3 regions of the Peribacillus sp. CSMR9 genome follow, and region 2 is predicted to be linked to each of the others. Evidence: predicted binding sites of a transcription regulator. Region 2 holds the regulator's gene; each other region holds the start of a gene.
The links. The regulator LexA, encoded in region 2, represses DNA repair genes until DNA is damaged. The targets are predictions, from matches to a motif close to CGAACATATGTTCG.
Positions count from the first base shown of each region.

Region 1 (6,515 bases), on a different contig from region 2:
CTATCAGCCAAATAATCGTTTCCAAAGACTTTTTTTCGGTTCGTCTTCAGCAGCAGCTGCCACTTGTTTCTTTTTCTCTGATTCTTCCATCTCCAGGATGAAATTCACGGCTCTGTCGAGTTTTTCATTCATATCCTGGATCACCTGATCCTTTTTCTCTTCGCGTGCCTGGCTTAATTTAAGCTCATTTTTCACTTCCTGGATTTGTTCGGTGTAATCAGGTAGCTCCTTGCTGACCTGCTTGCGAATGATTTCCTCCAACGCTGCGAGCTTTTTGTTTTGATTCGCAACCAATTCCATGAGTGATTCCATGGAATTAGGAAGAACCGTCGTCATTTCGATCTCGTTTTTCTCGATTTCGATGACTTCCCCGCCAAACTCTTCAAACAACAACTTCTAGACCTCTTCTCGATCGGTCCGTTTGATTCCTTTTTTCTTCTGTTCTTCCAAAAAAGCATGCAGAAACTGAATCCGTTCCATTTGATGGTGGTCATATAGTCGTGAATGGTTCTTTTTTGGATCTTTAATGACAGGGTCGTTCCCTAGCCGTTCTTCTCCCACCCGTGTAAAACATGTGTGCTGAGCCACAGCTCCCGTACCACGTCCTGAATGTATTTCATGGACCCCCCCTTTTTTTTAAGCTTAATTTGAGCTAAGAATGAGGCTAAATTGAGCTTAAATTGAATTTGACTGAATTAAGCCTGTCTCTTAGCTCAAGTTTAGGCTGAAGGTTCAGCTAGGTCAAGGCTTTCGCCCACTTCGTTTTTTTCACCCCTGATTTTTTTCAAAATGGCTCTGTTAAAGAATATTGTTGATTTTCTTGATGAACTCCCATGAAAATTAAAAAAGCAAAAAACCTAGAAAAAAAATAGACCCAGTAAAAACGCTTTTAAAAAAAGGCTGAGCTTTATGAATGATCTGATTGAGTTTGGTAAATTGTTAAACAAAAACCTCCAATTATAGCAAATTAAATAGAGGCTAGCGCGACGACCAAAAAAAGATTAATCTCCCATGTGTGCTACCCATAAAGGGCGCGACAGTCGGTGGTACACCGTGGTCGTCAGAGTCAGACTAACGGATGGGCTCAAAGGCACCATAGTTCAACGACCTTCTTCGCCAGCCATTAAAACATTATCGACATAGAGGCCAATTTTCATTCTCTGTGGTGAAGCGCTGATTTTTGCGCTTCATGGATGGCTAACGGGGCAGGTTATTTACTAAGGCATAACTATTGAGTTTAGCTAAAGAATAAGGAGTAAACAGAAATATGAGGTGAACCTTGATGGCTAAGCGATATTTAATCTTATTAGGATTTTTTTTATTCGCCTTTACTCCTATACAAGCAGTTAAAGCAGAATCGGTTTCAAAAGTGGAAGGATGGTATGGAACAACAGAGGATATTTTTGGAGATATTGTGTTTCCAACTCTAGATAAGAAAATTGAAAAAGAGTATGGACGTAATTTGAGTTGGCAATGGCAAAGAATTGTTGACATAAGTTACAATGAAAATCATTCTTACAATGTCGATATACAAATTCAAGTCTCTTCCGAACGTAATGAACCATTGGATTATGTAGACGACCAAGTTAAATTAAGAATATCTCCATCCTGTGACAGTGAAAAGCTTAAACAACTGAAATGTAATCATGGTTTTAAGATAGAAATATTAGATTACAAACATTTGTCTCAATAAGACTTTAGAGCAGCAATTAAAGGCAACTTTTTCTTCTTTAACTAAATGTGCGTTAGTAAGATCAGGGGCTGCCATTTGGTGGCCTTTTTGGCTTAATGAACAACGGGTGACATCCTATTAGCTGGTTTAGTTCCATAGGAAGCACTAAAGAAGACCACATATTAGGTGGTCTTTTTAAAATCAAAATTAATCTTTAACAAAGCAATCATAAAAAAACCGAAACATGTTTTCTCTTAATTCGTCCTATAAAAAAGTAAAAAGCAATGTAATTCTATTCGAATCACATTGCTCTTTATTCTCTTTTAAAGGTTTTATTGTAGCTTCCAAATTTTCATTATAGATTTTTACGGTGCATCCCAGTTCCGTCATACGAGAAACGAACGGCTTTTTCCTCAACCCGCGTCTCCAAATACACCCCTCTGCCCCAAAGCTGATAAATATATGGAAGGACCTTCTCCAAATACTTCATATCCAACTCAATACCTTCATATTCATGCTTCAAATACAACTCACCGTTTCGCATGTAATCTCCATCTTGGACTGTCAGGTATGGAAATCCACCATTGACCCGCATATTCACGAGTTGATCGCGTACTTTGGTCCAATCTTTATCAACAATTTTATAGTCTTTTCCTTGTTTTTGAAATAAGTACATATCTTCCCTAGTGACCAGTTCTTTTGTTAAGTAATTTCGTAGAAAGGAAATATCGGATTCCACTTCCCTCACTTCGAATATCTGCTGACGACCTGATCCTGGCTTCACGCCTTGTCTTATCATTTCTTCTGTTGGATTGTTATAGTGTTCTTCGATGTCTTCAAACATTTTCAAACCTAAGTAATACGGATTGATACTTGTGGGTGAAGGTTGTACAACTCCAGCATTTAGCTTCGCAAACTCAATTGATTCACCCGATGTTAAGTCCATTTCGCGAAGAATTCGTTGGTGCCAGTAGCTGGCCCAGCCTTCATTTAAAATTTTCGTTTCAAGTTGCGGCCAGAAATAAAGCATCTCCTCACGCATCATGGTCAAGATATCACGCTGCCAGTCTTCTAGTTCATGACTGTATTGCTGAATAAATAACAATAGGTCCTTTTGTGGCTGTGGAGGAAATTTCCCGTCCTTCCTTACTGATGAGTTTTGTTTTGGTCCTGCTGTTTTCTCTAATCCCCATAAATCATCGTAAGGGGTAACTACATGTTTTACTTCTTCCTCTTCATCCTCAAATGTGATGGTGGAAGCAGGACGGAGAAGAGCAGGATCAATATGCTCCTCGATCGCTAATACCGCATCTAAAAACGTTTCAACCTCTTTCTTTCCATATTGGATTTCATATTGGCGAATGCGATTTGCTGTCGCAGCCATACTTTCCACCATATCTCGATTCGTATTTTGAAAACGAATATTATTTTTGAAGAAATCACAATGTGCCAAGACATGAGCCACAATTAACTTATTTTGAATTAACGAATTAGAGTCTAATAAAAAGGCGTAACAAGGATTAGAGTTAATAACTAATTCATAAATTTTACTCAAACCAAAATCATATTGTAACTTCATCTTATGAAATTGTTTTCCAAAGCTCCAATGGGAATAACGCGTTGGCATTCCATAAGCACCAAACGTATAAATGATTTCACTTGGACAAATTTCGTATCTCATCGGATAAAAATCCAGCCCTACTCCCTTGGCGATTTCTGTTATTTCATCAATCGCCCTACTCAAAGCCTCTTGTTCATCTACTTTCACATAGTTCCCCCCTTAATCCCCTTCTCACATAATATGAGAAAGAGAGAAGAAAATGACGGAACAATTATTGTTGATAATATTTCAAGCGTTATTTTCAAGGGAAAATGATCTTAATGGCCCCCTCTAAAAAACTTTTGGAAATGAATAAGATACGAGTCAAACAAAATAATTCATTCCATCTTGGATCACCAACTCTATAATAAAAAGTCATTCATAAAGAACATACGTTCGTTTATAATCTAAATAAGGAGTGATTTATGATGACCATTCGAGACAGAGGAAATATTAAATGGACCAGTCTGATGCTGCCTGAACATATAAAAATGCTACGGCATTATTTTGGTGAGGAATACTACGATGAACCCGAACCCGTGTTGGATGAACAATACATGGAAGAAATGAATGATTTAATTGCCACTTCAATGGAGTTTACTTTTCCGATTTCCTTTACGCTATACCAAAATAATCGGCTAAGAACCGTAGAAGGATTGGTGCATTATGTGGATCAAATGAACGGACATTTACGAGTGATTGATTTGGACGAACGAATACATAGAATACCCTTTTCAACGATTAAGGGAGTGAAAAAGATATAAATTAATGTTTGTAAAATCATTCATTTTAGTACAGTAAAATTGCTTGTAAAAATGAAAAGATAAAGAGGATAAAATAAACATAATCAAGAAATTTCAATATATAATACTTCTAATCAATGCATCTCATCTCATCAAAAAGGAGATAAAACCAACTATGAAAAAGGTGCATACTTTTAGTATATCTTTGGTATTCTGTTGCTTTTGTTGCTTTTGTTAAATCTTTTGGAAATTAAAAAATTAGATGAGGGAATTTTCCTTCAAGGCATAGAAGAAAAACTCTTTTACATCAATGAAGGAATACAAGAGATAACAACTGATTAAAAAGCATAAACCACAAACTCTTCGGAGTCTGTGGTTTTTTTATTAACACGTTTAAATCACGAATAACATCTTGAGGTAAAAGAAATTTCAACATAATTGTTTAATAAATCAATTTAATAAAAAAATCAGCATGTTTATGTTGATATCACTTAAATCTTTATGCGCTTCTTTCATATGCTATTTGCTTTATTACATTCCCTACTCTTTTCATTTGTTCTGTGTCAAAAATTTCATCGAACTCTAAACGCTTAACTCCGTATTGAATATACAGCCCTTTTTCAAAAGTGCCATCTTTAAACCAATTAATGTCCCGTATTGTCTGGTATCTGAATTTTTGAAGATTTCTTAATCCCAAGTCCAAGAAAAGCACTTTTTTGGAGGTTGCAATCAAATAACCCTTTATTTCTTGCTTCTTAGTTTTATCGAACTCACATTGTATAAACGTTAACCCTTTTTCACCAGGTTCAAAAACAGTTTCAATCAGTGATTTAAAATATTGTTTATTTCGTTTTACTTCCTGGAACTCGTATTTCGTATAATTAAGTTTATCAACATCAACCACATCAGAAAGAATAGCCAACACTTCTTGCTTTTCTTTTTCCAGTTTTTCTGCTGCAATTCGTTGATTTTCCTTATTCCTTTCTTGTTGTTCGTGCTTTTTCTGTAACTTCGATTCTTCTTTAGAACTCCGATACGCTACGACTTTTTGCTTAACTTCAACTGAGTTTTGTTTTCTTGAAAGAATTTTCACGAATATATCCTCAACCGTATAGCAGATCTTTTGATAAATCCCCATCGCTACCTCCCCTTACTTCAGCATTTTCTTTGCTACATAAAATCTTCTGCCTACCCAACCCAGTACCCCAGCGGCAACGACACCTGAACTAGCTGCATTTTTTTCTTTTCGTTCCTGATCTCCTTGTTCAAAGTAATATTTATAAATAGGCTCGGCGTGCTTGTATTTAGCTTTTACTATATAGTCATCTCCGTTTAATCCAGCGTTGTAAGCAGCATCTTGAATGGCTTTGACTTTGTTATTAGATTTGAATCCTTCCTTGTACCAATTAATGTATTTTTGAGAATTCAATTTTGGCGTTTTGTATTTCACGTTCTTAAATGCTGCATCATGTCCTTGTTTAACGTATGTCTTTTTAAGTTCACTTTGTCCTTGGTCATATCCTTGTTTATATGCATCTATAAATATAGGTTTTACACTCTTTGGCTCGTTCATAATATCTGCTTTACCATCTTTGACTCCTAAAGCTATATAGTCTTTCTTTTTCTCTTCATCCTTTTCTTCAATTGCCTTATTGAAACCCTCATTGAATGAAGACTTTAAGGAGTTAATAGATGCGTATTGCTGAGGCACAACTAACTTATCTTGTTTTTTTCCCAGTGCGTACCCCTCTTTATTTGCAGTTATTTTTTGTTTTTCCAGCACTTCGCTTCCATTTTGATATCCTTCATCATATCCAATTGTGTATCCCTCCTGGTAAGCAGCAGAGCCTTTTGAAGTTGAATCACTAGTTACTCCCTTTTTACCTGCACCCAATCCAGCTGTATATCCAGCCTTTTCACCATTTGTTTTGTCCTGCACTGCTGCCTTTTCTGCGATTTGAGCAGGACTTCCGTTAATCTTGGCGGTATCGTATCCACTAGGTTCCTCACAGGGAATCCCGTCGTCCACTGCATTTCCCCAGCCATCCAATTTCTCTGGGTCATTCGTCTTGCTATATCCCTTGCTGTTCCAATAGTCAACTATCTCATCATAACTGGAGAAATCCGTGCAATCCTTATCCCAAGAATCATTGGAACTTGCTGATGAATTCGAACTAGTAGAACTTTCGGAAGAACTATCATTACTAGAACTCGATTCACTTGCACCGCCATGGGTATGGTATTCTCCTGTTTCAAGACCCCAACTGGCACAATTTGTTCTACATGTGTGCCCACCACTAGAATCAGTTCGCCCTGGATGAGCATAAGTATCTGTCTCAAAAATAAAAACAAGGATAAAAGTTATTAAAAATAAAGGAACACAAAATATCCATTTTTTCATTGCAATACCCCTTTTGAACTAGAATGTCATTAACTGATTTTACCAACAGGATATTAGTAATGTAAATACATATTTTCCAATTATGCCTTGTTAGTTAAA
Region 1 is NZ_JAOPHO010000005.1:145-6,659, reverse strand. Features, by position in the region: gene N9I19_RS05060 (hypothetical protein) at 4-393, opposite strand; gene N9I19_RS05055 (hypothetical protein) at 397-588, opposite strand; gene N9I19_RS05050 (DUF3888 domain-containing protein) at 1,283-1,693, shown strand; gene N9I19_RS05045 (SpoVR family protein) at 2,028-3,440, opposite strand; gene N9I19_RS05040 (YolD-like family protein) at 3,698-4,036, shown strand; gene N9I19_RS05035 (PH domain-containing protein) at 4,515-5,153, opposite strand; gene N9I19_RS05030 (YHYH domain-containing protein) at 5,166-6,416, opposite strand.
Region 1: a site for LexA is predicted at 3,658-3,671, ahead of N9I19_RS05040 (YolD-like family protein). Genes of this name have one in related genera too.

Region 2 (8,717 bases):
CTGAACGGTTTGGTGAACCGTAACCAATAACCGTTTTCACTTCGATTAATGTTGGACGTGCCTCATCGGTTTTCGCTTCTTCAATCGCTTTGGCAATTTCCTGAAGATCGTTCCCGTCCTCAACGCGGACATATTGCCATCCATAAGATTTGAACCGGTTTGCTACACTTTCACTAAATGATTGACTTAAGTCGCCGTCAAGGGATATATCATTAGAATCATATAAAACGACAAGTCTTCCAAGTTGCAGATGTCCTGCTAATGAAGCCGCTTCTGCAGAAACACCTTCCATTAAATCTCCATCCCCACAAATGCTATATGTATAATGATCGACCACATTATAAGATTCACGGTTATAGCTTTCTGCCAAGTGGCGTTCTGCCATTGCCATTCCGACTGCCATTGCAATACCTTGTCCAAGAGGTCCTGTCGTTGCATCTACCCCAGCGGTATGTCCGAATTCGGGATGTCCTGGAGTTTTACTTCCCCATTGGCGGAAGCTTTTCAAATCATCGATAGATAAGCCATAGCCCGATAAATGAAGAAGGCTGTATAACAGCATAGACCCATGACCAGCTGAAAGAACGAAGCGATCTCTATTAAACCAATCTGGATTTTTCGGGTTATGATTCATATATTCAGTCCATAATTTGTACGCCATCGGCGCTGCACCCATGGGCATGCCTGGATGGCCGGAATTAGCCTTTTCAATTGCATCTATCGATAATGTACGAATCGTATTGATAGAAAGTGCATCTAATTTATCTAACATATCGTAAAACATCCCTTCCTGTAATGTACCTCTTTATATTATAGTGACCAGCATAATATCACAACTAAAAACACTATTTACAACCCCGATATTACAATATTTTCTGGAAATTAAAGAAGTCCCCTATTTAGATTAAGCTAAATAGGAGAATACATACATGAATGCACTCCCTTTTTAATCCTTAAAGCTTAAAATGGGGTGTTTCATGATAATAGTCCAAGCATTAATGTAAGTTTCTTTTTTCTTTAATATTCTTTATCTTTTGAGGAGTGACGTCATTACCTTCTGGATCAACGACTTTCACGTGCTCCAACGTATCGGACATGGACCGTCTGAATGTTTCTAAATACTCACTTCTTAATTGGGTTTGCTCTTTCGCCTCGACTTCCGTTAAACCTTCAGCCTTTGCCTTTTTAGAAAGTTCATTAATACGGGCTATTTTTTCTTTTGATAGCATAATTTCGCTCCTTCGTAATCTGCGGATATTGTCATGGTATTAAAAAAAAAGCGAAATTACAAGTTCTATGATTGACTTTCCTGTATATTTAGTTGATGTTCGAGAAAACGCCTGTTCACCGTAGCTTTGGATACATTGTATCCAAAGCCCCTTAAAGTGGCTGCGATTTCTGCAAATGTCAATCCATTGGCCCGGAGTTTAATAATCTCTTCAATGGGAATTTCCATACGTTCCCTTCCAGTAGAATTCCTTTGGTTCTGAAGATTATTTTGAGGGCGGTAGCCTTTTTCAACGGCTCTTATCATCCCGCGTTTTATTTTTAGGTTATGTAATTTCCTTTGATATTCCTCTACAATACCGACTATCTGGATGACCATGGCATCCGAATCCGATAACTCTATTTCCCCATCGTGTGAGAGCGTATAAATTTTCACGTCTTCTTTAAGGATGACATGGAAAAGGGCTATTTTGGCATTCCCTCTTCCTAGTCTTGTTTCGTCCTGGATTAATAGAACTTCGGCTTCTTTGGCTTTAAATAGTTCGATCATGTCAAAAATGCCATCCCGGTTTAACTCATAACCGCTTTCCTGCTCCTTTATTATGGAAACAACTTCCATATCCAACTTTTCGGCCAATTTGACTAATTCATCTTCCTGCCTTGCCAATGATGTCTCCTGTGACTCTTTTTCTGTGCTAACCCTACAATAGATTATTGCCTTCATAATACCCTACCTTCACTGCTTACTGCTGACTTGCCAAATTCTGAACAAGTTCTTCCCCTTTAACCGGTATGACAATGACTTGACCAGGTTTAATCGAATCTGCCCTGACTCCATTATGCTCTTCTATCCAACCAATGAATTCTTTTTTTGTCAAATCAGCTTCATCATATTTTTCGGCAATTCCCCATAGGGTGTCGCCTTCACCTACTTCTATAGAAAGGAAATCTTTTTTTTGATCATTGTCCAATGTACAAGAGAATAAAATTGAAAAGATGAATACTGATCCAGCTAACAGAATCGTATATACATAATTTTTGTATATTTTTTTCATAAATATCCCTCCAAAGCGAATGTTCGTTCGTATGTCATGTCAAAATTATAATACGAACGTTTGTTTCAGTCAACAACTAAATTCGAACTTATGTTTGTATAGAGTTGGGGGCCATGCTATAATGGAGCAAAGAACATTGGAGAAGAGGTGCACATATGACTAAACTATCAAAACGGCAGCAAGATATCCTTGATTTCATTAAAGAAGAGGTCCGCCAAAAAGGGTATCCACCTTCCGTCCGGGAGATTGGCGAAGCAGTGGGACTTGCATCAAGTTCAACAGTACACGGGCATTTATCCCGCCTGGAAAGTAAAGGTCTGATAAGACGTGACCCAACCAAGCCGAGGGCCATTGAAATACTGAACTTGGAGGAAGCGAATAATATCCCCAAAGCTAGTGTCGTGAACGTGCCGTTACTTGGTAAAGTAACCGCGGGCATGCCGATAACTGCAATTGAGAACATAGAAGAATACTTTCCGCTTCCCGAAAGCATGGTTCCACATGATGACCATGTTTTCATGCTAGAAATCATGGGCGAAAGTATGATTGAAGCAGGAATTCATGATGGAGATTATGTCATCGTGAAACAACAAAGCAGTGCCAATAATGGAGATATCGTCGTGGCCATGACGGAAGATGATGAAGCCACTGTAAAACGATTCTTTAAGGAACCGGATTACATAAGGCTTCAGCCTGAGAACTCAAATATGGAACCAATTATTTTAAGAGATGTTTCGATACTTGGAAAAGTAATAGGCTTATATAGACAAATACATTAAAAGCGCTAAACGCGCTTTTTTTTGTTTGTTTAATTTATGTCCGAAATTCTATCATTATGCATTTGGAAGACTAGGGTTGAAATATTTTTTTAATAGAAGCGTGTTTTCATAGGAGTATTAACACATTATTCATTTATGGCGGTTGATAGGCAAAGTATCGCTTTCTGGATATATGTACTTTAGGAAAAATATGAAACCATAAAATTAATAAAGAGCGAGATAAAACCCCGCTCCCTGTAAATGTTCATTTCACTCTTAATCTTTGGTTCACTTTAATAAGGTTAAGATCGACCAATCCATTCCACTGTTGAATCTGCATTTGCGTAGAACCATATGCTTTTGCAAGCGCAGATACGGAATCCCCTTTTTTGACGATATGATAGACCTCTTCGATGCTTTCATCGTATTTAGTTAAATCGCTTGTTTCGATTAGGTTCGCCAGTTTTTCTATATATTTCGGATCCGAGGCGTAACCCGCATCGAATATTGCTTTGAGTGCTTTTTTGTAATCTTGTTCTCCAATGACGGCTGTATACAAACTTCTATTCCATGAAGTTCCCTTTACATATAGATTGGCAAGATCTCTTAGACTTTCTTCCCATGTTGGGTATTTTCTGAATTTGTTCCATACTTGAACGGATGCACCGTTGACGTATTCCATTGTTTGTATAATGACTGACTCGCCCTTAAAATCACCTTTTGTACCGAATATATTCTTTCCTTGATTTGCTAAAAAGCTTGTCCCATATCCACTCTCCAAACAAGCTTGTGCAATGATCACAGAAGGCAAAATTTTAAATTCCTTTTGAATTTTCAGCGCATATGGAGCAATTTCCTTAATAAACGTTTCCTTGCTCATTAGAACCTCCATTATTAAGACTCACTTTCTTAACTGGTTATCTTCATTCATATCGTATTCTAAACCATGAAAAGGGTGACAGCATGTCCAGCAAAAAAGGTACTGATATTTGGTTAATTGTCTTCACTATGATCAAAAAAGAGCAAGCATACATTGAGCGGCTTCACATTGAACTCTGAAAGTCTTCGAAACTTGTTGTATCAACTTTCATTGATCAATCGTTTATATTGCATTAATTAATATGGTATAAATCCTTTGTAAATGGTAAAAGTTAATTGTGAAAACTTCTAAGGTGGTGACATTATGGACTTCCCAACCATCCATACAAACTTTTGGGATGCAGTGATAGCCATTCCTACCATCATGACACTTACTCAACTTATTAAGGTCATGTTTCCAATTCCTCCAAAATTCATCCCTGCCATCGCTTTGGTTCTAGGCTTATTCATTTCCATTTTCATCAGCCATCGACACCATTTGGTTGCAGGAATTTTCATGGGCTGGTTTTATGGCTATGCAAGCATTGGCAACTATGCTGCTCTCAAAACTAGTATTTTGTCTTATAGAGAATCTTATCAAAAGTAGGATTGAACTATACATGATAGCACACGCCTCGGGTCATCAATCTTGTTTTTGCCAGGAGACCAAACTAGCTTATATTCCCATCGAACAATCCAATATTCATTCCTTTATGGCAATTACGGCCTAGCTTTTTACTTAGCTGAATCAACATAACCCAAAGTAAAGTAAATAAAACCAATTCACACCTCCTCACATTTCAACCTAAAAAAACCTCTCAATTAAGAGAGGGGATTTTTTGGTAAGTTCCACTACTTTTCAATATAGACCGAACGAATCAGCGTACGGGTTCTTTCAGGACCATTCATGCTTTTTTCCTTGACGTCAATTGTTACATTATAAACACCTGATTTAGGCACTTCTGGAAGGGTACCCGAAAAATTTTCGGTATCCATTTCCTGAATTGTGCTTTTTTCGCTAATTTCTTTCCCGCTTTCATCTATTAGATGAACCAGAAATGTTGTGCTGATTGGCCTTTTTTTATCATTCATCGGATTCTTAATGATAAATTTAGCATCTTTTTGCTTAACTTTACCAGCCATACTTAATATAATCGGATTCTTTTCGTTAAATTGTGCCGTGAAAAGGTATGCATCTTTTGGTGATTTAGTCTTCATTCGCACTCTCCAGTCACCAATTTCAAGTTTATTCCTATTAAATGTTTGTATGGTAGCACCATTAAAAAAGGAAGTTTGATTTTTTGCAGATTGAACTTTTAAGGAAGGTCTATACTTTTTATTAGATGGAGAAATCAATTCAACCTCGACATCATTTGTGGCAGTGTATATGGTTATATCACTTGGAGCTGCTTCATTTACATGGAAACTTTGTTCGTTCCAGACATTTTGTTGCAGGACATCTCCCAGGACGGTTTGCGAAAGAGCGGTTGTGATGACATCATCTTCAACGTTTTCTTTATAATTGACATTTAAACCAGGAATCCCAGCAATAGAAGTGCTTCTTAAATAGGGTTCAATCCTTGAAAATACAGCTGAACCTATTCGAATATTGTCGTGATCATAGTTGGGATCCGTAAATAAATGTGACGCGTAGGGTATTTTCGTACTCCATACATTCACTAAACCATCATTTTCTCCATATGAAGATAAATATTGTCCACCCATTGATAAAGCGGAAAGAACCGGCCCTCTATTCATACCGGCCACGGTGAAATACATATTTTTCCGGGCGTTAACATGGTTATCCGTGACAGAACGAAACTCCGCCATTTTACCAACCTGTAAAGAATAAGTTCCTTCATCTTTTTGGCCCAATAGGGAACCAAGCCAGCCCGCATACCAGCTATATGCCAAATCAGCCAAGTTGGAACCGTGATGAGGGGAAGCTAAAGTGATGACCCTTCCAACATATTGGTGTGCTCCAAAGTGTACTAGAGCCGCTTGGGTGTCTGGCCCCCCCTTGCTGTGAGCTATAATATTTACTTTTTCGCCCCCGAAATGGTTACTGATTTCTGCAAGCATTTGAGCTAGCAGCCTTCCGTTAGCATATTGGCTAACTGATCCATTTCCAGCAGAATCGTAAAGCTGTACAAAAACCGTTTGATAGCCCGCTTCGTATGCCTTAGTATACATATCATTGACACCGTGATAGTCCGTTTCACCGTACCAGCTGGCTGAATTGCCATTTTTACCTTGGACAAATACGATCGGTGGTTTATTTGGGTCAAGATTGGGAGGGGTACTTCCCAGAAACCAATCCCCTGGGTTGAAAGTTTCGGATGGCGGCTTCAATTTTCCCGCTGAGGAAAAGCTCGGCTTTGCCATAATTAATATGGTTAGTATGAGGACAAGAAAAACGACATAATTGATTACATTCCTTTTCAATTGTTATTCTCCTCCCATGGTATTTTTCGAATTCACCTATTATCAATGCCCTCCTTTACGGGTCTCCTATATCATTCATTAGTTTATATTTGTACTTTTTCCTGCCATTACCTGCTAACTTCATAAAAGATGGGAAAAAAAAACTAGAAGAAAATTATATATATAGAGATAAAGTATGAAGATGTTAAAAAGAGTGCGCCTTGTAAAAAATCCGGGTTAGTTTGATGCCTACATGAGTTTATCTGGTTCACATCACTTCCTGAACGATTGGCTTCAGAAGAACTTATGAAGGATATGTTAATAGCGATTGCTAGTAAACACGAAGAAAAAAAGAAAACAAGCCCTTCTCCTGCAAAGGATAGAGGGCTTGACTTTCTTATGAACAACATTATTAATTTTTCCGTCGAATATGCCACTGTCCAATTGCCCCTAATCATGTTGTTTTGAAATCCGTCCTTTGTAAGAAATAAATCACAGCAATTGGCTGTCATAATAGAATTCCAGTATCAAACGGCTATTATATACAAATGATCGATACATTTCACTTAAACAGCTCTCATGATACTCCATCAAAATGTTTCCCCCTGTGGGTGAGTCCATAACAATTGGGTCCGCCATCGAAGTACATTTCCATAAAAACACTACCAGCATGCCGATTCGGAGTTTGGATTATTAACTCCGTTAAGCACTTACCCCTCCCCCATCATACCTGTATTTCACCCTGAGAACTGGATAATTGACTTCAGTGATAAGCTCATCCTTTCGATTGTACAGTTTGAATACACCGTTGTGTACGATAATATCCTCAATGATTTCTCCACGAATTTCCTTTCCAATCGCAAAGGTGCTAACAGCAACTCCTACTGCAACTTCAATAGACCTAATTTCTCTTTCCACTTTTTTCACCTTCTTTCCATTCTCACTCGAATCATCATAACCATGAACTTTGTCCCTTGGCAGGTTAGGATTACTATTGATTAGATTTTTCATTCCAGGAATGGCTTCTCTAGTATAGACACACAATATCGATTGAACTTTCAACTACATTTGAAGTGTAGATGAGGGTCAAAAAAAATGATATCGTCGATGGAGAATCCTACACATTCAGCGAACATATACGCCTTATCGATTCGCAGAGGAATCTTATATTGCTCATAGTCAATGTAGGTCCTCTTGGCCATTTTTAGCACTTTAGCCATTTCCTCTTGGGTTAACCCTTTATACTTCCTCGCTTGTTTAAGTGTAAACTTAACGTTTGTCATACCTTGTCACCACCTATCTAAAAAAATGATATCACACTTGAAGTATAGTTACCAACGATTTTTTGTAAAATTCACGCACTTTAAGTTTACTCACTTTCACTCATAGTGTATATTCAAGTTAGAGGTGAAGAAATATGCACATTGGTGAAAGGATTAAAATGTTAAGAAAAGAAAGAAAAATGACACAAGAAGATTTGGCAAACATATTAAAAGTGGCCCCAACGGCAGTATCAGCATGGGAATCCGGACGGAATAAACCTTTAATGGATAAATTGAGCATGATATCCACATGCTTCGAAATCCCGCTATCCCACCTCATTGAAGGAGCACCTATCATTAGAAATGATCCTGCAATGGAATTTTTAAATGAAAAGAATGTCAGATTAATTGGTGTCTATGGAAATATACCTGCCGGAGAGCCTAACTTTACCAACGAATATATAGAAGCGTATATGCCGACGTTAAATTCCATGCTAAAATCGAACAAGGAATATTTTTTCCTTAGAGTAAAAGGCAACAGCATGAACAAAGAATTCAGTGACGGATCATTGATCCTCGTTGAAAAAACAACCTACGTCGACAGCGGAAAAATTGGTGTGGTCTTAGTAAATGGTCACGATGGTACAGTCAAAAAAGTGATTATCAATGAAGAAAACATCACACTCATCCCCTGCAGCACGGATCCTTTTTATGAAGAAAAAACCTATCATATCAAAAATGATAGAGTCCGAATTTTAGGAAAAGTGGTACAGGCCATTAAAATATACGATTAATACCCAACTCTAGGGTTTCATTGGCAAATTAAAGAAAAGCTATAATACATAGATTAATTCAATTCGTTAAGCCAAACATTTATCCACTTATACATATTAGGTACAAGCCATTTTGGTTTGTGCTTTTTAATATTATTTTTTATGAGTGAATGCATTCGGCAACTAACTTCGCCCAGGACGCTTTTTTCAATCTCCTTGCTTTTCATGCAGACTAAACCATTTTGTCAACCCAGCCAAGGTGCTCCATTATTTTTCCCAGTAAATGTTCAACCAAATAAGAAAAACCTTCTGTATTTGAAAATCTAATTTTCATTTTTCCATTCTCCTATGCCCTTACTT
Region 2 is NZ_JAOPHO010000013.1:11,357-20,073, reverse strand. Features, by position in the region: gene tkt (transketolase) at 1-772, opposite strand, end outside; gene N9I19_RS09010 (DUF896 domain-containing protein) at 996-1,229, opposite strand; gene N9I19_RS09005 (YneB family resolvase-like protein) at 1,295-1,951, opposite strand; gene yneA (cell division suppressor protein YneA) at 1,971-2,282, opposite strand; gene lexA (transcriptional repressor LexA) at 2,438-3,061, shown strand; gene N9I19_RS08990 (glucosaminidase domain-containing protein) at 3,306-3,920, opposite strand; gene N9I19_RS08985 (hypothetical protein) at 4,224-4,505, shown strand; gene N9I19_RS08980 (esterase/lipase family protein) at 4,751-6,283, opposite strand; gene N9I19_RS08975 (hypothetical protein) at 7,025-7,333, opposite strand; gene N9I19_RS08970 (helix-turn-helix transcriptional regulator) at 7,381-7,605, opposite strand; gene N9I19_RS08965 (LexA family protein) at 7,740-8,378, shown strand.

Region 3 (8,717 bases), on a different contig from region 2:
CCGACAAAAAGACGCTTGGGATTCCCAAGCGTCTTTTTGCTATAATTCCTGTAATGTTTTCAATAGTTGGATCAGCGAAGCTTTCAAATCTTCAACCACCCTCTTATCCTCACCCGATATAGCCGAAATGCGATCGGGAATGAAACAGGCCTCTTCCTGTAAACCAAGCCCCTTTTCCGTCAACTTAATCATGACAGACCGTTCATCTTCAATGGAACGTTCACGGACAATCAAGCCATTCTGCTCCATTCGTTTCAACATGGGGGTAAGCGTTCCTGAGTCGAGGGCAAGCAGCTCCCCTAGCTTTTTTACTGTAAGTGTATCCTGTTCCCATAGTAGAAGAAGAACGAGATATTGAGGATATGTCACTTCGAGTTTATCAAGCAGAGGTTTATATTTCTTCGTCATTTCCCTTGAACTTGCATATAGAAGGAAACATAATTGATTTTCCAACATTTTACTTTTCATCACATCACCAGCTAGTAGTAGTCCATCCGATATGAATGCATATCGAACTTATCTTAAATATAATCGTTATGCTTTATAAAATAAAGGAATATCAGTAAGGGGTGTTCCCCTATCCGTTTAGAATGGTTCTTCCTGTGGATGGGCTACACTGCCCCCTTTTTTCTTTATTTATAGTTCTTCCAGTTCATATCGCTTTCACCCAATAGCTCCTCGAATGATTTGTTCTTCTCCCGCTGCTTTCTTTCTTCGCGTTTTCTTTCTTCCTCCGCTGCCCTTTTCTCCTGTTCAGCCTCATTCAGTTCCTTTTGCTTTTGACGAAGCTGGGACATGATATCTTGATTGATCATATCACCAAGTTTCAATGATGATGAATCTTTATCTTGGTTTTTGCTTTGATTTTGATTTCGCGGCTGTTTCTTTTTCATCCTTAAAACCTCCTGGCCATTTATTTGAAATTATTATATCACGACTGCCGTTTTCCTCGTTATGGTTTTCAAACAGTGTTTTCCCATTTCCCTCATGGTAAAATAAAGAAAATCAACCGAGGAGGACCCTTCATGAAAAAATGGTGGTTTGCAATAGCTGGAATTCTAACCTATATCATCGGCGTCGGCATTTATTTTTCCAATCGGATCATGTACATGAAAAAGAAGGAAACCGATTATATCCAGAATCGTGAAATCATGGCTAAACGCCTGATCAGGGAGGATTTTGATAATCTGCCTAAAACGGAAATTTGGGTACCCTCACCATCCGGATATTCCTTGAAATGCTTGTTCATCGAACCGCATGACACCAATAAATGGGTGGTCATTTCTCATGGTGTGACGGAAAACAAAGTCAATTCGATTAAGTACATGAATATTTTTCTTAAGCGCGGCTTCAACGCCATCATTTATGACCACCGGCGGCACGGGGATTCTGGTGGCAAGACGAGCAGTTATGGACATTATGAAAAATTCGACCTGAAGGCCGTAATCGATGAATTGAAAAGACGTAAAGGTTCCGATCTTCATATTGGCATTCATGGAGAATCCATGGGGGCCGTAACCTTGCTTTTATATGCCGGAATGCTTGAAGATGGTGCTGATTTTTACATTGCCGACTGTCCATTTTCAAATTTCGAGGATCAGATCAAACACCAGCTCAAGCTTGAAATCCCATTTCCCTCTTGGACCGTGTTTCCGCTTGGGCGTACGTTCATCAAACTCCGTGATGGATATTGGACAAATGAAGTGTCCCCCATCGATTATATGAAAAACATCCGAAACCCTGTGCTCTTCATCCATAGTGAAAACGACAGCTTCATTCCCGCTTCCATGACAGCGGAATTATATGCAGCAAAAGAGGGCCCAAAGCAGCTGTACATCGCTAAAAAAGGGGCCCACGCTCAATCTTATAATGAAAATCCAAAAGAATATGAAAATCAAATCGATCAGTTTCTCAAACTTGTCTGAGCAGAAAAAGAGAGGGTATCCACGATTCCCTCTTTTCTAGTTAGATTTTATTAAAATAGCTCATCCTCGGATTTAAGATTTGATTCGGACTTTTTAATTGAAAGCTGTTCGCTTCCGGAACAAAGTCTATTTTCATGACTTCATCCAGAAAAATCATTTTTGATTTCTCAACATATAGGGGAATTCCGTTCGTTTCCGCTTTTTCGGTACCTTCTTCAGGTTCGTTGACCAGCCATAGCGCGGTCACACCACTTACCACGCAGCCACAGCCATCAGTATCATATTTCAACTGTAAATATCCTTCTTTTCCCTGAACCTTATCGGCTATTTTCTCAGCCGCTCTTTCCGTCCATTCAATATACATGATCCATGCCTCCCGATATCTTTGCATTCCCTATTATAAACGATAAAAATGTTTCTGTTAATGATACTGCTTCCTTCTGCAAGATCGCCCAGATTATCTTTTGCCCCGATGATCCCCTTTCACCAAGAAGAAAATACATTAAAAAGAACCGATATCGTTTCGAATATGAAAGGCTGTCCCTCGAGAACAGCCCTTCCGCTCATCATTCCATTATCCTTACATCCGCTATATCGGAAAGCTTGATATAGTGAGCCTGCTGAAAGCGATCGACGATATGAAGCTTTTGGGTGAGCTCATTATAATAATGGATCCTGCCGATTAACAGCTGATACCGGTTTCCTTCATAATGAGCGATCGTGACATCCTTTCTTTCCTCCATCGCTTCCCCCATTACCACATTCATTTCTTCCAGTTGCTGCTCATCAAGGATGCGCTTCGTTTCATGGCCATCCTCCACCACCCACTCCCGGAGCATCTTCACATGCTCCGGCAACATCATCGATGTCCATTTGATACGGCCGCGATCACGAATCATTCTTTTCCCTCCCTTCAAAGTCGACCTTACGCCTTATGTCCACCAAGCAGCCTGCTTCGGTAAACGGCTGTACCCGCTTCCGTATACGAAACTGCACGCAATAACGATTTGGGTCCATATTTATGGCGGATTCGATCAACCGTGTAACTCAATTCCCGCTTTTTCCAGCGCGAAGCATCAAATAAAGTCAGCTGCATTTCGTTATCATCCACAATATTCGAGAGTGTGACCGCTATGCTCCGAACCGTTTTTTGCTTATAGTTCTCATGAAAAAGCTCCAGGCAAACTTTATATAACTCCATCGTAATGTTAGTCGGTTCACTAATCGAACGCGAACGATGGAAACCTCCGCCAAACTCATCCTTGCTGTAACCAATGCTTAAGCTGACCGTCCTTCCTGCCTTGCGGTGGGTGCGTGCCCTTCTTCCAACCTCTTCGCAAATTTCCAGCATGACCTGCTTGACCTCATGCTCCTCCTTATAATCCCTTAGCAGGATTTGACTTTTGCCAAAGCTGACTTGCCCTTCGATGATTGTCGCCCCCATATCCGATAAATCGATTCCCCACGCATGGTGGTAAAGCTGATTGCCCATAATTCCGAACTTCGCTTCAAGTAATTCAAGATCATAATTGGCAAGCTGCCCGACCGTGAATATGCCCATTCCATGAAGGGTTTTTTCTACGCGCCTGCCGATTCCCCACATTTCACGAAGCGGGGCAATCGGCCAAAGTTTGTTCGGCACATCCTCATACTTCCATTCCGCAATCCCTTTATGCTTGGCTTCCAAATCAAGGCAAAGTTTTGCCATAAGCATGTTCGGACCAATTCCAATGGCACAGGGGAGCTGTAATTCCCGTTCGATTTCATCTTTTATCTTTTCAGCTATCACCTGGGCATCTCCCCATAAAGAAGCGGCACCATCGACTTTCACAAAACTTTCGTCCACACTATACACGTGAATCGCTTCTTTGGGCACATAACGGTTGAACAAGCGGGTGATTTCCGTCGAGACCCTTAAATAGGTCGCCATTTTGGGTTCAACGACGACAATCCTTGGATCATTCGGAATCTCAAACCTCCGCGAACCTGTCTTGATGCCAAATTCCTTCTTCATCTTTGGGGAAGCCGCAAGCACAATGCTCCCCGTCCTCTTCAAATCACCAACCACCGCCAGATAACAATCGAGTGGGTCCAGACCAAGCATGACCGCTGAACAGCTTGCATAAAAACTTTTCATATCGATACACATAATTGATTGTTTCGGCATTGTCCCATAATCCATCATTTCTTCACCCTAACAAGAATATACGTTCGCTTTTATTATATTCATAACTTTAACCGAATATACGTTCTTGTTCAATGGAAGTTTTCATACAATTTTCTACTTTTTAATGCAATTTCCTTTAAAAATATAATGAACCCTAAAAACGGATTAAATACCAATTTTAAACTGATTATCCATATAGTTTTTTTAAGAACAGATCAATTAGGAGCTTGAATAATCCAGAATGAGTCAAAAGGCTTAGTTTTTTAAATTTCCCTCACCGCTTTCAACAGTCTTTCGTCCATTTAATTTCAGTCTTACTACTCATTTTTTGTAATGAAACTGTAACCAAAATTATGTCTAATTGTCATAATGGTATTGTAGGATAATATTGTTAAGAATAAAAGAGAGATAGATAGAGAGGAAATGAAAATTATGAAGAAATGGATCGCTTCAGCTGCTGTTGCATCTGCCATGATGCTAACCCCACTGCAAGCCTTTGCAAATATCGGAGATCAAACCCTCAGACCCGGAATGACACATAGCGATGTCAAACAACTACAACAACTTTTAAAAACCAAAGGTTATTTCACATATTCAGGTTCACTGACTACATATTACGGCACGTATTCCACATCTGCAGTAAAAAAATTCCAAAAAGCTAAAGGATTAACTGCCGACGGAATTGCCGGCCGAGGCACATTTAATGCGCTTGGTGTTTATAATGTCAATAATACAAGCCTAATCAGCTATGCAAAAACCTTAATCGGCAAACCCTACAAATGGGGCGGGACAACACCAACTGGATTCGACTGTTCAGGCTACATTTATTATGTATTCCAGAAATCACAAGGAATTACCTTACCACGTACAACATCATTGCTCTATTCAAATACAGGGTTAAAAGTATCTTCACCATCTAAAGGTGATCTTGTATTCTTTGATACTTCTTCTGGAAGAACAGGAGTATCACATGTTGGGATCTATATCGGAAATGGTCAATTCATTAGTGCTACATCTTCAAAAGGAATAGCCATCGCGGATATGGATAATTCTTATTGGAAACCAAAATATTTAGGTGCGAAAACTTTATAAAATCCAGGACGTGAGCGGATTCCCATAAAATAACCGGACAGAATTCATAAATGAGTCAGTCCGGTTTTATTCATTTCTTTTATTTTATATATAGTATTTCATCCGTTAAATCCTCAACTGTCACCATGAATGAAGAATCTAAGTTGGAACGATTCATCATTTCGATATTATATACATGTTCTGAGGGCAAATGGCTGACCTCGAGAATCATGAATCGCTGACTTTCCGCTTTGCTGACATGATCGATGGCAGCAGTTACCGCCCTTTGTTCGGCTAAGCTTTTTGCATCCGTCAAAACAAGAATCAATTCCGCTTCCGCTTTCCCAGGAAATGTTTTCTTGACCCCGCCCCGGTGCCATGGTTTCACTTTCATCCCGATTTCCAGGTCAGCATAATCGAGATCATTCCCATGTTGATCTTGAATATATGTATCATTGGTCACCTTGTAGTACGTCCCTTTAACCAAAATCCTTTATCGTCAAGATCCGTAATGAAACCTTTTTCCCCCTTATCAATGGCCTCATGCATATTCCTATCAGAAGATTGACAGCTAGCCAGAATAAAGGCAACAATTATATATATATAAAGGTTTACGATCATCTTCATGAAAATCCCTCCTAAAAAATAGACGGTTTTCCCAATGAAATGGTTACCAATTTATTCAAATTTTTTCAAACAAAGGGGGAATGTCATTGGACATTCCCCTTTTGTTTTATCTATTGCTGACCTTATTCGCCTTGTAGCGCTATAGAAAGTCTGGCCTACTTTTTGAAGAATGCTTTTTTCCCTAAAGATTCGGTGATCTTTGGAAACATGTTATACCATTTCCCAGCTAAATTCATCCAGCCAGGGAGATTGATTTCCCTCTTATTGGTCAGCATCGCTGCTACGATTTTGGACGCGACATCTTCAGGGTTAAGCATGAATTTTTCAACATTCTTTAAATATGTCCCTGATTCATCCGCAATGTTAAAGAAATTCGTTTCTATGGGCCCAGGATTGACGGTGGTCACAAAAACATGATCTTCCATTAGCTCGAGCCGAAGTGCGTTTGAATAGCCAAGAACTGCGAACTTGGTCGAAGAATACAATGTTGATTTAGGAGTGGCAATTTTACCGGCCTGTGAAGCGATATTGATGATATGCCCCGATTTTCTCCGCTTCATATACGGAAGAACCAGCTTTGTGCAGGCCATTAATCCAATGACGTTAACAGCAAACATTGCTTTCGTTTCATTTAATTCCGTATCCTGCGCTTCTTTAAACGTGCCGAAACCGGCATTATTGACCAATACATCCACTTCACCTATTTGTTCATGGATGTCATTGAATACCCTTGTCACCTGATCAGTATCTGCAACGTCAAGCTTATAGGCATATGCGTCAATCCCATATTGGTTGATTAGTTCATTCTTTAGCTGTTGTAATTTATCCAGGCTTCTGGCCAAGAGGACGAGACGGCCTCCCTGCTTTGCACTTTGGATTGCAACTTCCTTGCCAATCCCTCCGGAAGCACCGGTAATAACAATAACTTTCCCTTGTAACTTATTCAAAAAAGTGAGCCTCCTTGAGAACATTAAGCGATTGAATACAGAATGACCCCTGATTGGATTTCTGTTTCGACTTCACCCAAATCTTCTAAATAATCCAGCTGACCAACCGTTTCCGAAAGTGTCAGGCCCACTTCCTGAAGGTAAACTTTCGGAAAAAGCTGCTGACATACTTCAAAGACCGATAAAGGTTTATCTTGAAGCATGCTTTTCACCTGCATGGCCCGGTTATGCTGCCGCTCGAATCTATATTGAATCAAGTCAGCAACCGCATCTCCTTCCACTTCAGTTCCATGTCCGGAGTATACAGTGGATATGGAAAAATCCAATAATTTCTGAAGTGATGCATTATATTGCAGTAACGGACGAGGCCTCTTACCGCCCAGAAGTAAAGGCGGTTCCATTAAAGGATTAGGTGAAATCTTAGCAAGCAAGTGATCACCCGCGATCATGACACCGTCACTTTCCCTGTAAAAGGATAAATGGCTTTGCGCATGCCCTGGAGTCTCGATCGCTTTCCAGCCTGGAAGACCAGGAAGCTCATCCCCCTCAGCCAAATATCCATGCAGCTTCCGTTGACTAAGGAAGCTGATTTCGTCGCGGTTATGGATCAGTTTATTTTTCAGCTCTTCTGCCACTCCAAACTTCGTGGCATAATCAAGAAAAAAACGATTATGGGTTTCAAGGAACTCATCACTGATAGTCAGCCAGCGCTGATTGTTTTTATGTCCATAAACAGGGATATCCTTTTCAAAGAAATCGAGTGCACCTGCATGATCAGGATGATGATGGGTTAAAATGATTTGTTCGATATCAGTCAGTTCCAGACCCAAATCACCAAGTCCATTAGTCAAGGCTTCCTTTGATCGTTTTGTTTTAACTCCAGTATCAATTAGCGTTAAAGCATCCCCTTTAACAACATAAACATTTACATCGCCCACTGCAAATGGCGTGGGCAATGCAAGTTTTGCGATATCTCCATTCCAATTCGCCATAATCTTTTCCACCTTAGAAATTATATTTATATAAATCTTTTTATACGCTAGACAGGATTTTTAGTACACTTATCAATAAAATGTAGGTATAATTACCATTTTACATGTATTTTTAATCACTGTCATTATTTTCACATAATTCATGTCTATTTTTTGTCGTCCATGCATATATTATCATTGACAGAGTACTGATATATCCTTCATAATCACAAGTAATTAAAGACGGATGGCTTTGATTAAGGCCAAGTAAATTTATTGATGGCGTAAAGAGAGTGAAGCTCGGAATGTGCTGAAAGGCTTCATCGCCCCCTCATTATTGAACCTACCTTATGAGCCTTCAGGAAAACCTGACGTAATTCCCGCGTTAGAGGAATCAAGTGCAGCTTTTCTGTTTATTTGTTATGGAAAAGTTGAACAAAGGTGGTACCACGGAAGCTAGACCTTTCGTCCTTTATTGGATGAGGGGTCTTTTTGTTTTTAAAAAAAGACCGAAAATTTAAAAGAAAAAGGAGCGAGAAATATGAAAAAAATCGCATTTATCGGGGCTGGATCAATGGCAGAAGCCATCATTTCGGGGCTGGTGACTCAACAGGTAATTGATCCAGCAAATATTTTTGTAACAAATAAATCCAATGATGACCGGTTAAATTATTTAAAGAAAGAATACGGTGTAACTGCCACAAGATCGCTGCAGCAATTAGTACAGAATGCAAACCTTGTCGTACTGGCGGTGAAACCGAAAGATATTTTAGAAACGATGCAATCAATAAAAGAATACATTCGCGAAGAAATGCTGTTCATTTCCGTGGTGGCCGGGGTTCATACAACAAGTTTGGAAGGAGTCGCCAACAAACAGTTCTCAATCGTCCGAGCCATGCCTAATACATCGGCAGCTGTAGGAAAATCAGCAACTGCCCTTGCGGCTAATGGTCACACGAAAGAATCGCAATTACAAACGGCGATTACCCTTTTTGAAACGGTAGGAACC
Region 3 is NZ_JAOPHO010000008.1:82,378-91,094, forward strand. Features, by position in the region: gene N9I19_RS07220 (MarR family winged helix-turn-helix transcriptional regulator) at 40-468, opposite strand; gene N9I19_RS07225 (YqkE family protein) at 633-893, opposite strand; gene N9I19_RS07230 (alpha/beta hydrolase) at 1,026-1,925, shown strand; gene N9I19_RS07235 (iron-sulfur cluster biosynthesis family protein) at 1,966-2,289, opposite strand; gene N9I19_RS07240 (YolD-like family protein) at 2,492-2,824, opposite strand; gene N9I19_RS07245 (Y-family DNA polymerase) at 2,851-4,110, opposite strand; gene N9I19_RS07250 (C40 family peptidase) at 4,525-5,184, shown strand; gene N9I19_RS07255 (hypothetical protein) at 5,264-5,626, opposite strand; gene N9I19_RS07260 (hypothetical protein) at 5,623-5,790, opposite strand; gene N9I19_RS07265 (SDR family NAD(P)-dependent oxidoreductase) at 5,946-6,737, opposite strand; gene N9I19_RS07270 (MBL fold metallo-hydrolase) at 6,761-7,729, opposite strand; gene proC (pyrroline-5-carboxylate reductase) at 8,250-8,717, shown strand, end outside.
Region 3: a site for LexA is predicted at 4,165-4,178, ahead of N9I19_RS07245 (Y-family DNA polymerase). Genes of this name have one in related genera too.